3 regions of the Nocardioides sp. CPCC 206347 genome follow, and region 3 is predicted to be linked to each of the others. Evidence: predicted binding sites of a transcription regulator. Region 3 holds the regulator's gene; each other region holds the start of a gene.
What was found. Region 3 encodes LexA, which represses DNA repair genes until DNA is damaged. Its sites were predicted from a motif close to TCGAACANNTGTTCGA; they were not measured.
Positions count from the first base shown of each region.

Region 1 (4,087 bases), on a different contig from region 3:
CCAGCAAGGCTTCGGTGCCCGCGTCCTTGTCACCGTCGAAGCCGGGCGCGGCATCGGTGTCGATGGCGGCGAGATCGATCGGGCCCGGGGCGACCCGGAGCGAGGAGGTCAGGTCCGAGACAGGGAACGCGGTCATGCGCCGACCCTAATGGGCCTTGCCGCCCTGACGATTGACGAGCGGCGGTGTCGACGACCAGGGGAAGTCGATCCAGGCATCCGTACGACGCCAGACGTACTCCGCGTTGATGACGGTCCAGGGCTTCTCGTAGATGACGGCAGTGCGCGCCTCGGCCACGTGGTCGGCGAAGAAGTCGCGGACCACCTCGAGCGTCTTGCCGGTGTCGGCGACGTCGTCGGCGATCAGGACCTTCATGCCGGTCAGGTCGATCGCCGCGGGGGTGGGCGGCAGCATCATCGGCACGTCGAGGCGTTGGTTGACGCCGGTGTAGAACTCGACGTTGACCGCCGACAGGTTCTTCACGTCCAGCGCGTAGCCGAGCCCCATGGCCAGGCCGAGGCCGCCGCGGGCGATCGCGAGCACGATGTCGGGCTCGAAGCCGTCGTCGACGACCTGTTGGGCGAGCTCGCGGACGGCGGTGCCGAACAGGTCGTAGGTCAGGACCTCGCGGGCGGGGGGCGGCGTCTCACTCGTCGTCACCCGACCATTCTGGGGCACCGAGCTCACGCTTGACCACGGCATAGGCCAGCCCGGGCGAGTACCCCTTGCGGGCGAGCATGCCGACGAGTCGGCGGGTGGCGACCTGCCGGTCGAGTCCGCGCATCGTCCGCAGCTTCTTGCGGACAAGGACGCCTGCCGCGTCCTCCTCGTCACCGGGGTCGACCTCCGCCAGCACGGTGCGGGCGGTCTCGTCCGCGATGCCCTTGCGACGCAGCTCGGCCGCCAGCGCGGTCCGTGCGAGCCCGCGGGTGCGTTGCCGGCTGTCGATCCACGCCCGGGCGAAGGCCTCGTCGTCGATCAGCCCGACCTCCTCGAACCGGTCGAGCAGCCGGCCCGCCACGTCCTCGGGGACGTTGCGGCGGGCCAGCCGCTCCTCCAGCTCATGACGGCTGCGTGCCGTGATGCTCAGCTGGTCGAGCAGGATCTTGCGCGCGACCGACTCGGGGTCGGCGTCCTCGGTCCACCCGAGATCGTCGGGTGGCTCGGCCCTGCGGTTGGGCCACTGCGCCATGACTGCCTCCGTGAGATGAGCCCGGAGGTTTCGAGGCTCGTCGCTGGCGCTCCTCGCACCTCAACCACCGGTGCCGCTGGTTGAGGTGCGAGCGCAGCGAGCCTCGAAACCAACGATCAGAAGGAATCCACGCCGATGGGCTCGTCGGAGAGCGCGTCGTTGTCGACCGTCGGCGTCACGCCCAGCGTCTCGAGGATCCGCTTCTCCAGCTCGTTGGCGAGGTCCGGGTTGTCCTTGAGGAAGGTCCGGGCGTTCTCCTTGCCCTGGCCGAGCTGGTCGCCCTCGTAGGTGTACCAGGCGCCGGCCTTGCGGACGAGGCCCGCTTCGACGCCGACGTCGATCAGACCGCCCTCGCGACTGATGCCCTTGCCGTACATGATGTCGAACTCGGCCTGCTTGAACGGCGGGGCGACCTTGTTCTTCACGACCTTGACGCGGGTCCGGTTGCCGACCATGTCGGTGCCGTCCTTGAGCGTCTCGATCCGGCGGACGTCGAGGCGCACCGAGGAGTAGAACTTCAGCGCCCGGCCACCCGTGGTGGTCTCCGGCGAGCCGAACATGACGCCGATCTTCTCGCGCAGCTGGTTGATGAAGATCATCGTGGTGTTGGAGTTGTTGAGCGCACCGGTCATCTTGCGCAGCGCCTGGCTCATCAGTCGCGCCTGGAGGCCGACGTGGCTGTCGCCCATCTCGCCCTCGATCTCCGCGCGCGGCACGAGCGCGGCCACCGAGTCGATGACGATCAGGTCGAGCGCACCGGAGCGGATCAGCATGTCGGCGATCTCGAGCGCCTGCTCACCGGAGTCGGGCTGGGAGACCAGCAGGGAGTCGGTGTCGACACCGAGCGCCTTGGCGTACTCCGGGTCGAGCGCGTGCTCGGCGTCGATGAACGCCACGATGCCGCCAGCGGCCTGGGCGTTGGCCACCGCGTGCAGGGCGACGGTGGTCTTGCCGCTGGACTCGGGACCGTAGATCTCCACGACCCGGCCGCGCGGCAGCCCGCCGATGCCCAGGGCCACGTCCAGCGCGATCGCGCCGGTCGGGATCACTTCGAGGGGCGCACGGGTGTCGTCACCGAGGCGCATCACCGAGCCCTTGCCGTAGTTCTTCTCGATGCTGAGCAGCGCTGCGTCGAGCGCCTTCATCCGGTCATCGCCAGCCATGTTGTTCGCTCCTGGTGTCGTGGTGAGGTCGGTACATCGGCGACGTTATGACGAGGTCCCGACACAGCCTGATCAGCCGGGTCGTGGGTGTGGACAAACACGCCTGTACGTCGTACCTGTGGACGGTTGGCGGTCAGCCAGCGTCCCGTGGGAACAAACCTAGACGAACAGGTGTTCGAAACCGTTCAGGTGGCCCCGGCGTGTCGTCCGAACGCCGGGGACAGCGACCACTCCGCGTTTCGGCTAGCCTTCACAAATCCTGACGTCGACAACGGAGTAGGCGCATGCAGGTCGTGCTGTCCTGGTTTGCCCGTGGTCCGCTGGGGACCGAGGCGACCTCGGCACGGACCGCCCGGGTCGCCCCCGCGCTCCGCGATCTCGTGCCCACCTCCTGGCAGCGCCACGACTTCGGCGGCGACGACTGGGGCGTCATCGTCCTGCATCCCGCCGACCAGCGCGCCTACCGGTGGCCGGTGGTCGCCACCGAGGGTCCCGTCAACGCGGTCTCGCACGGGATCCCCGTGGGCATCGACGTCGGGACCGGCCCGCCGGCACTCGCCCGGCGGCTGCTGGCCGGCGAGGACGTGCATCGCGAGGGGGTCCCCCCGTTCGCCCTGCTGGCCCTGGACACCGACCGGTTCGCCCTGCAGCAGGACTGGCTCGGCATGGCCCGGGTCTTCACCGGCACGGCCGACGGCATCACCGCGTTCTGCACCCAGCCCACGCTGCTCGCCACCTTCCTGCACGGGACGGCGCGGCCGGACCTGGCCGGCTGGACGTCGTACACCGTCTGCGGGCACTTCGGCGGGGACCTGTCACCGGTGGCCGGGACCCGCCAGCTGCGTCCCGGAGAGCGGGCCACGGGGCGGCGCCTGCCCGGCGGCGGCTGGGAGGTCGACAGCCAGCTGCGGTACGCCGTGGACGACGTGGTGGCCAGCGGGCTCGCCGACCAGGGGCGCCCGGTGGAGGAGCAGCTGGACCGCGCCGCCACCGCGTTGACCGGCGTCGCCGACAGCGTGCACCGGCTCTACGCCGACGAGATCACCCTCGGCCTGTCCGGCGGCAAGGACTCGCGCCTCATCGCCGCCACCCTGATCGCCGCCGACCGGACGCCGCGGTTCCTCACCACCGAGGACATCCCGGCCGAGGGCGAGACGGCCCGTCGCCTGGTGCAGCTGCTGCGGGACCGGCGCGGCCTCGAGCCCGAGCACGTGGTGCGGCTCGCCGGAGCACCTGCCAAGGTGCTGGACACCGGCCTGCTGGAGCGTGCGCGCGGGCTGCGCGACCACTACGACCACCAGTTCCCGTCGACCTACATGGCCCGCCCGGTGACCTCCGCGATGCTGTCGAGACAGGTCCGGCCCGCCACCTACACCGGCGCAGCGGGCGAGCTCGCCACCGGCTACTGGTATCCGGCGGCCGACGCCGACCCCGCCCTCACCCCGCACCAGGCGGGACTGGACCGCCTGATCCGTGGCGCACCGAAGGCCGCCATCGTTTCGGAGGTCGTGGAGGCTGAACGCGACCGCATCAACGGCATCGTCCAGCACGCCGGGGCCACCGGCGTCCACGGCCTGCACCTCCTCGACTACCTCTACCTGGTGGAACGAGTGCGGCGCTGGGCCACCTCCGCCTACGTCACCGGCATGGTCACCCCCTTCCTGGCACCCGGGTTCGTCGCCGCCACGTTCTCGTCGGCCCCGGCGCAGAAACGCGACCAACTGCTGCACACCG
Region 1 is NZ_JBMCYZ010000005.1:184,079-188,165, forward strand. Features, by position in the region: gene ACOACQ_RS17830 (PPK2 family polyphosphate kinase) at 1-136, opposite strand, end outside; gene ACOACQ_RS17835 (phosphoribosyltransferase) at 146-658, opposite strand; gene ACOACQ_RS17840 (regulatory protein RecX) at 645-1,190, opposite strand; gene recA (recombinase RecA) at 1,307-2,353, opposite strand; gene ACOACQ_RS17850 (hypothetical protein) at 2,638-4,087, shown strand, end outside.
Region 1: recA (recombinase RecA) is a predicted target of LexA. The motif match lies at 2,517-2,532, and genes of this name have one in related genera.

Region 2 (4,087 bases), on a different contig from region 3:
GGGCCCGCTGAGTCCTGGCTCGCCCGTACTCAGGCGGCTTGTGGCGGCGGCCGCCCGGCTTGTCGCCCGGCCGCGAGCGCCGCGGCGATCTCCTCCGCGGTGCGGGCGGGGGAGTAGGAGAGGCGACCGCGCAGGTCGACCGGTGGTGGTCTCGTCCAGACCGGTCTCCCGGTGGCGGAATCGATGCGCACGGTCCACGGGGTGTTGTGGACGATCGTGTGGTGGCGCCGGCAGAGCAGGATCAGGTTGTCGAGGCTGGTCGGACCGCCGTCGGCCCAGTGGACGACGTGGTGGGCGTCGCAGGCGATCGGTGGCCGGGTGCAGCCGGGGAACGTGCAATGGCGGTCGCGCAGGATCAGGGCGAGCCAGATCGCGGCGGTGACGAGCCGGTGGGCGCGGCCGACGTCGAGGATCTGGCCGTCGGAGCCGAGGACGGCGGGGATGATGTCGGCGTCGCACGCGAGGCGTCGTACGGCGGTTGCCGAGAGTCGCTGGTCGGAGGGCAGGCTGCCGTCACGGGCAAGGCCTGCGTCGATCACCTTCTGCTGGAGGCTCTCCTGGTCGATGGTGACGATGATCCGTGCCGTGGTGCCGTGGTCGTGGGGGAGCTGGTCGGTGGCCTGGAGCCGACGGCAGGCCTCGACGAGCGCGTCCCAGAATCGGCGGCCGTGGTCGCGGGGATCCTTGCCGTCGTGGGCGCAGCTCGGGTCGGGGCAGGGCGTTCCGGACCGGTGGCCGTTCTCGTCGAGGAACGGTTCGCCGGGGCGTTCGGCCACGCCGCCACACGCGCCCGGCTCGGTGGTGACCGGTGCGGCGAGCGGCATCAGGACCGACTTGATCAGCTCGGCCTCCTCCTCGCAGCCGTAGCCACGGAGGTGTTCGCCGCCGAGTCCGTCCTCGGAGAAGCCGAGGTATCGCGCGAGGTGCGCCGCGCGCTCCTGCCGCTCCCTGGACCGATCGTCCTTGATCAGGGTGCCGTCGACGTCGAGCTCCCGCGCGACGTCGCCGAACGCGACCTGGAGGTCGCTGGCGTCGTACCCGTTGGTGTGGACCAGCTCGAGCAGCCGGTCGGCAACCGCGGTGCGGAACTTCGGAACGCGGGGGAGCGTGGTCACCTTGCCGCCGATGGCGCGCGCCTGCGGGAGGGAGATCGCGCCGTCCTTGAGGGCTTCGCGCACCGCCGGGAGGTCGCGCAGCTGGTCGACGGCGCGCACGAGCCCACCGCCCGCGCCCTTGTGGCCGCCGGTGACGTGGGTGAGGAAGTCCTTCGTCGACGCCCAGCCGAGCTTCTCGGCCGCGTGCGTCTCTTCGAGCCGCGCGGTGACCCCGAGCATGGCGGCGTCGAGCATCGCCCTGGCCTGCGCGATCCGCGCTGCGGCCTCAGGTGCGTCCGCCCCGTCGAGGGCGTCCCACTGGGCCTGAGCCAGCTCCGCGGCGCTCTCGACCGCAACAGCGGCCTTGTCGAGGGCGTCGGTCGAGGACATGACCCCACTCTATCGAACAGATGTTCGAAGCGCAAGCGTATGGCCAGACCTGTGTGATACGGAATATCCGCGTCCGGAGACAGGTTCGCCCCAGTGTGTGCAGAGAGCCGAGAACCCCGGGTGACCTGCTGACGCGCCGCCTCGTGGTGGACCTCCAGCGGACGAAGAGCACGCGCTGTCGTTGAGGGCCTGCGCCCTTCTGGCGCGTCCCGACCCGCCGATCCCGGCGGCAACCTCCCTCTCGTCCCCACCGGTCTTCACCGATCCAGTCGGTCCGCGGCGCCCTCGATGCGCCGTGCGGCCGCATCGAAAGGCATGTCCCCATGAGTTCCACCCGCACTGTTGAGCGCGCCAGTTGGCGCGACCGGCTCCCGTCGTTCGGCGTCCAGGTCCTGATCGGTCTCGCGCTCGGCGTGGTCCTCGGCCTCGTCGCCCGGTCCATCGGAGCCGACGGCACCGACGCCGCGACCGGCGAGGTCGACCCCAACTGGCTGACCGAGACGTTGACGACGGTCGGCGACACGTTCGTGACGCTGCTGCGGACCATCGTGCCGCCGCTGGTCTTCCTGGCGATCGTGGCCTCCATCGCCAACCTCCGCGAGGTCACCGGCGCGGCGCGCCTCGCCTGGAAGACGCTGGTCTGGTTCGCCATCACGGCGTTGATCGCCGTCACGATCGGCATCGTGCTGGGGCTGGTGCTCCAACCGGGCAACCACACGAGCGTGTCAGCCGACGCGGCCGCCGACCCGAGTCGCACCGGCTCGTGGCTCGACTTCCTCACCGGGCTGGTCCCGGACAACGTGCTCGGACTGCAGGCCAGCGCCGGCGGCGACGGCTCGGTCGGACTGTCCTTCAACGTGCTGCAGATCCTCGTCGTGGCCATCGCCATCGGCATCGCGACGCTCAAGGTCGGCGACGCAGCAGAGCCGTTCCTCGTCTTCGTTCGGTCTGCGCTCGCGATCGTCCAGAAGGTGCTCTGGTGGATCATCCTGCTCGCGCCGATCGCCACGGTCGGCCTCCTCGGGAACGCCGTGGCGTCGTACGGCTGGGACGCCCTCGGCTCGCTGGCCACCTTCTCGGCCGCGATCTACGTCGGCCTCGCGCTCGTCGTGTTCGTGGTCTACCCGGTGCTGCTGCGGACGAACGGGCTGTCGATCAAGCAGTTCTTCTCGGGTGCCTGGCCGGCGATCTCGCTGGCGTTCGTGTCGCGTTCCTCGGTCGGGACGATGCCGGTCACGCAGTCCGTCACGGAACGGAACCTGGGTGTCCCGCGCGCCTACGCGTCGTTCGCCGTGCCGCTCGGTGCGACCACCAAGATGGACGGTTGCGCCTCGATCTACCCGGCGATCTCGGCGATCTTCGTCGCCCAGTTCTTCGGGGTCGACCTGGGCCTGACCGACTACCTGCTGATCGCGTTCGTGTCGGTGATCGGCTCGGCCGCGACCGCCGGTGTCACCGGCGCCACGGTGATGCTGACCCTGACGCTGTCCACGCTGGGCCTGCCGCTCGCCGGCGTCGGCCTGCTGCTCGCGATCGACCCGATCCTCGACATGGGGCGTACGGCGGTCAACGTGGCCGGCCAGGCGCTGGTGCCGACCCTGGTCGCGAAGCGGGAGGGCATCCTCGACGAGGACGCCTACAACGCGCCGCGCTCAGGCAAGGCGTGGCGCGAGGACGAGGTACCGGTCGCCGTCTGACCGGCGGGTTTCGAGGCTCGCTTCGCTCGCACCTCAACCACCGGCCACCGGGCGCGGGCGCGTCAGACGCGCTCGCGCCCGTGCGGCGTCAGCCACCCCGCCAGGTCCGGCCCCTTGGGGACGATCCCCGTCGGATTGATGTCCTCGTGGACGACGTAGTAGTGCCGCTTGATCTGTTCGAAGTCGATCGTCTCGCCGAACCCGGGCGTCTGGAACAGGTCGCGCGCGTAGCCCCACAGCGCCGGCATCTCGATCAGCTTGTTGCGGTTGCACTTGAAGTGGCCGTGGTAGACGGGGTCGAACCGCGCCAGCGTCGTGAACAGTCGTACGTCGGCCTCGGTGATCGCGTCGCCCATGAGGTAGCGCCGGTCGGTGAGTCGTTCCTCGAGCCAGTCGAGCGTGTCGAAGAGCCGGTCGTACGCCGCGTCGTACGCCTCCTGTGAGCCGGCGAAGCCGCACCGGTAGACGCCGTTGTTGAGCTCGGTGAAGACCCGCTTCATCACGGCCTCCATCTCCTCGCGGACGTCGTCGGGCCACAGGTCCGGCGCGTCGGGTCGGTGCCACTCGCGCCACTCGAAGAAGAAGTCGTGGGTGATCCACGGGAAGTCGTTGGTGACGACGGACTTCGTCGCGATGTCGACCATCGCCGGGACGGTGATGCCGCGGGGGTAGTCGGCGTAGCGCGCGAAGTACGCCTGCTGCAGCCGCTCGTAGCCGAGCACCGGGTCGACGCCGCCGGCGTCGAGGTCGAACGTCCAGCTGCGTTCGTCGTGCGTCGGCCCTGTCAGCCCCATCGAGATGACGTCCTCGAGCCCGAGCAGCTTGCGCACGATGATCGACCGGTTCGCCCACGGGCAGGCCTTCGCCGCGACGAGGCGGTACCGACCTGGCTCGGCAGGCCAGGTC
Region 2 is NZ_JBMCYZ010000005.1:488,745-492,831, reverse strand. Features, by position in the region: gene ACOACQ_RS19270 (DUF222 domain-containing protein) at 30-1,484, opposite strand; gene ACOACQ_RS19265 (dicarboxylate/amino acid:cation symporter) at 1,808-3,181, shown strand; gene ACOACQ_RS19260 (glutathione S-transferase family protein) at 3,244-4,087, opposite strand, start outside.
Region 2: ACOACQ_RS19270 (DUF222 domain-containing protein) is a predicted target of LexA. The motif match lies at 1,497-1,512, and genes of this name have one in related genera.

Region 3 (4,087 bases):
CGATCTTGGCGACCGGCGCCTGGCCCTTCTTCTTCACGGTCACGACCGCGGCGCCGCCCGCGATGATGTAGTTGAGGTTGAGCTGGACCCGCAGCTTCCATGCGCCGGTCATCTTCGGGACGAACCGGTAGTGCTTGGCGCTCAGGTGGTGCAGCTGGAAGCGCAGGCTCTTGGACGGCGCGGAGGCGCTGAGGTTGTAGGTCCCGTACAGCGGCGTGGGGGCGTAGCCGGCACCCTCGGAGTAGAACGCGGAGGGACGTCGGTTCCAGAAGGCGAACCCGGCGAACTGCACGTTCATGGTGGTGCGCAGGTCGGTCAGCGCCGAGGTGATGGCCTGGACGGAGTACTGCCCGGCGCCGGCCTTCTCCCACATCTTGCGCACGATCACGGGAAGCAGCCCCTGGGAGGTGGGGTAGCGCTCGCCGAGGTACCGGAAGAAGATCCACGATCCGTACTGCGCGAGGTTGCCCCAGCGGTCGACGGGCTGGCTGGGCACGCCGAGCGGGCCGTAGGGCAGGTAGGACCGGTTGTCGTTGATCGCGTTGAAGAGCTCGTCCTCGGCCCAGGTGGCGGTGCCCTCCATGAACCAGCCGTCCTCGTTCGCGTCGTAGGCGAACTGCACGGCGTGGAAGTACTCGTGGGCAGCGGTGACCTTGAGGTTGTCCGCCGGGGTGTGGCTCGGGTAGTCGGCGGCGCTGTAGTCGTTGTCGACGACGCAGTAGGCGGGTGCCGCACCGTGGCCGCTGATCTCCTGGTCGGTCGCGCAGTAGCCGTAGATGCCGAACTGGCCGAGCTCGGCGATGTAGACGTCGACCTTGTCGGCGCCGTTCCCGCCGATGAAGCCGTCGCCCGCGGGCCGCTGGTAGCCGGCCGTTGTGTAGGCATTCGCCACCACGGAGAAGGCCTGGGCCACGAACTCGACGTAGTCGGGGTAGTTGGCGTCGGTGCCGGACCAACGGCCGCCCGGGCCGTTCTCGGGGTCGGCGGCGCTCGCGTCGGCTCCGTCGACGTAGTGCACGCAGAGGTAGCCGGTGCACAGCGGGGTGTTCTCCGGCGTCTGGTAGCAGGGCGGGCCGGTGTTGCCCTCGCACTCGTAGCTGCCGGGAGCGTTGGCGCCGTCGGTCGGTCGCGCGAGCAGGCGCCCGGCGTCGTCCTTCTTGTCCTTGGGCAGGTCGGCGCGGCTGGCCGCCAGGTCGCGCAGGGCGAGGGTCGCGTCCTTGCCGTGGTCCTTGGCGTCCGGCATGGTCGCCGTGGCTGCCGGGTCGAGCAGGTCCTCGACCGTCTCGAGGGCCTCCTCGGCGACCTCCTGCGGGGTCTCCGCCGCGGCCGCACCCGGGTCCGCTGGGTCGCCAGGGTCGGCCTGCGCTGCGGTGCCGAGGAACGGCACGAGCAGGAGGAGGGCGAGCAGGGCGATGAGCAGCCCCGAGAAGGGCAGGTTGCTGCGGCGCGTCATGGGGAAGTTCGGCCTTCGTGGTCGACGGATTGAACCCCCTGACCTTACGTCAGACCCGGCGAAGGACCGCCGTGACCTTGCCCAGGATCGTGGCGTTGGTGCCGTCGATCGGCTCGAACGCGGGGTTGTGCGGCAGCAGCCACACCTGCCCGGCCTTGCGCTGGAACGTCTTGACCGTCGCTTCGCCGTCGATCATGGCGGCCACGATCTCGCCGTTCTCGGCGGTCGGCTGCTGGCGGATCACGACGTAGTCGCCGTCGCAGATGGCAGCGTCGATCATCGACTCGCCACTGACCTGGAGCAGGAACAGCTGGCCGTCGCCGACGAGCTGGCGGGGGAGCGGGAACACGTCCTCGACGCGCTCCTCGGCCAGGATCGGGCCACCGGCCGCGATCCGGCCGACGACCGGCACGTTGCGCGGGGTCGGCGCTGCGTCGTTGATGCCGGTGTCGTCGTACCCGTCGTGACCGGTCTCCTCGACCGTCGACATGGCGCGGCGGGCGGCCATCACCTCGGGCAGGAAGACCTCGAGGGCGCGCGGGCGGTTGGGGTCACGCTTGAGGTAGCCCTTCTCCTCCAGGGTGCGCAGCTGGTGGGCGACGCTGGAGGTGCTGGTCAGGCCGACGGCCTGGCCGATCTCGCGCATGCTCGGCGGGTAGCCGCGCTTCTCGATGCTGTCCTTGATGTGCGCGAGCACGCGCAGCTGGCGGGCGGTCAGCCCACTGGCGTCCGGGGGGCCGTCGGGCAGCTCCGTGACGGTGCTGCCACTCGTGGTCTTGGCCTTGTCAGCCATGGATGCCCTCCCAAGTCTTCCGGCAGATCGCCCGGATCGGATGTGACGACGCTAACCGATGAACGGGCCGTTCTTCAAACATCTGTTCGAAGGGCGTGTCGCGACACGCCGTCGAGTGTTTGTTCGAACAGGTACTGGATTTGTTCGAACACCTGATCTAACCTCGTACACATGTTCGATCGAACGCCTGATCGATCAGCTTCTGTCGGACGGCCTGACTAGACATGGCCCGTCCACTTCCCCCGGAGGTTTCCATGAGCACCATCACGTTCGCCCCGCAGGTCTCCACCGTTCGTCGTACGACGACGGCCCGCCCGGTGCGTGCCCGCAGCCAGCACAGCCAGGTCCGGCTGACCCGCCGCGGCCGGCTCGTGGTGCTCGCGTTCGCCTTCGCCGTGGTGATCGCGGCCGCCGTGTGGCTCGCCGCCGGTTCCGCCGCGACCCGCGAGGGCGGCGGCGCTCCCGCCGTCGAGGTGGTCACCGTGGCGCCCGGCGAGACCCTGTGGGGCCTGGCCAGCGACGTGGCCTCGACCACCGGCGACGACGTCCGCTCGGTGATGGAGCAGATCCAGCAGCTCAACACGCTCGACTCGAGCATGGTCTACGCCGGCCAGCAGCTCCGCGTTCCGACGGAGTAACCACAGCTCGCCCGTCGCTTCGACCCCGACGGGTGCAGGGGAAGACGAGGGGCGGGGTCTGGCTCATGCAGCCGGACCTCGCCCTTCGCGCTGTCCGCCCGGGCTGTCCGCGCGCTACCGAGCGGCGCGCTTGCCGCCCTTGGGAAGGCTGGGGTCGCGCTTCACGCGGGGCTGGGGGCCTTCGCTCCAGCCGACCGCACGCGAGAGGCGTACGGCGAGCATGAACGCAAGGAACAGGCAGAACATGGCGCCGACGCAGGCGATCAGCAGGAAGAACCAGGCGCTGGCCTTGCCGTCGTGGCGGGCCGTGGCGCCGAAGTCGATCGCGGCGAAGACGAGGTATCCCCAGGCCACCAGCGCGAAGGTGATCCCGACGGCAAGCAGCAGGAGATCAGGTCGAAAACCTGCCTTGGCCCGGTCTCCGGATCGCTTGCCTCCCGCCACGGCGTCATTGTGTCCGATGGGTGGCTGACGTGTCCCCTCAACCCTCCGATGGGCCGGTTCGGAGCGCAAATGAGCCCGCCCGAAAAACTTCTTCGAACTCCTTGGGGGCCGGGCTTGCACCCGTGGTGGTCGAGGCGTACGGTTACCACTACATCTAGTAGTTACAACGATGTAGTTCTCCACATCTAGTCCACAGGACGAGGGGTGGAAACGCACAGATTTCGTCCCGTTGTGCACAGGAGGCTCCCCCTCTGTCCACAGCATCCGCCACCCAGGTTCTCGTGAGGAGGGCTCATGCACTGTCCGTACTGCAAGCACAGTGACACCAAGGTCCTCGACTCGCGGGTCTCCGACGACGGCTGTGCGATCCGCCGCCGCCGGATGTGCCTGGACTGCGAGAAGCGCTTCACCACCGTCGAGGCCATGCAGCTGACGGTGCTCAAGCGTTCCGGCGCCACCGAGCCGTTCACCCGCGAGAAGGCTGTCTCGGGTGTGCGCAAGGCGTGCAAGGGACGCCCCGTCGACGAGGACGACCTGGCCCGCCTGGGCCAGGAGGTCGAGGACCAGTTGCGCCTCGCCGGCAGCCCCGAGATCGCCGCCCACGAGGTGGGCCTGGCGATCCTTTCCCCGCTTCGTCGCCTCGACGAGGTGGCCTACCTTCGCTTCGCCTCGGTCTACCGCGGGTTCGACTCCGCGGCCGACTTCGAGAACGAGATCGCTCTCCTGCGCGCCGAGCGGCAGTTGCAGAGCGAACCAGCC
Region 3 is NZ_JBMCYZ010000002.1:227,694-231,780, forward strand. Features, by position in the region: gene ACOACQ_RS07285 (MXAN_6640 family putative metalloprotease) at 1-1,453, opposite strand, end outside; gene lexA (transcriptional repressor LexA) at 1,503-2,246, opposite strand; gene ACOACQ_RS07295 (LysM peptidoglycan-binding domain-containing protein) at 2,501-2,884, shown strand; gene ACOACQ_RS07300 (hypothetical protein) at 2,999-3,328, opposite strand; gene nrdR (transcriptional regulator NrdR) at 3,623-4,087, shown strand, end outside.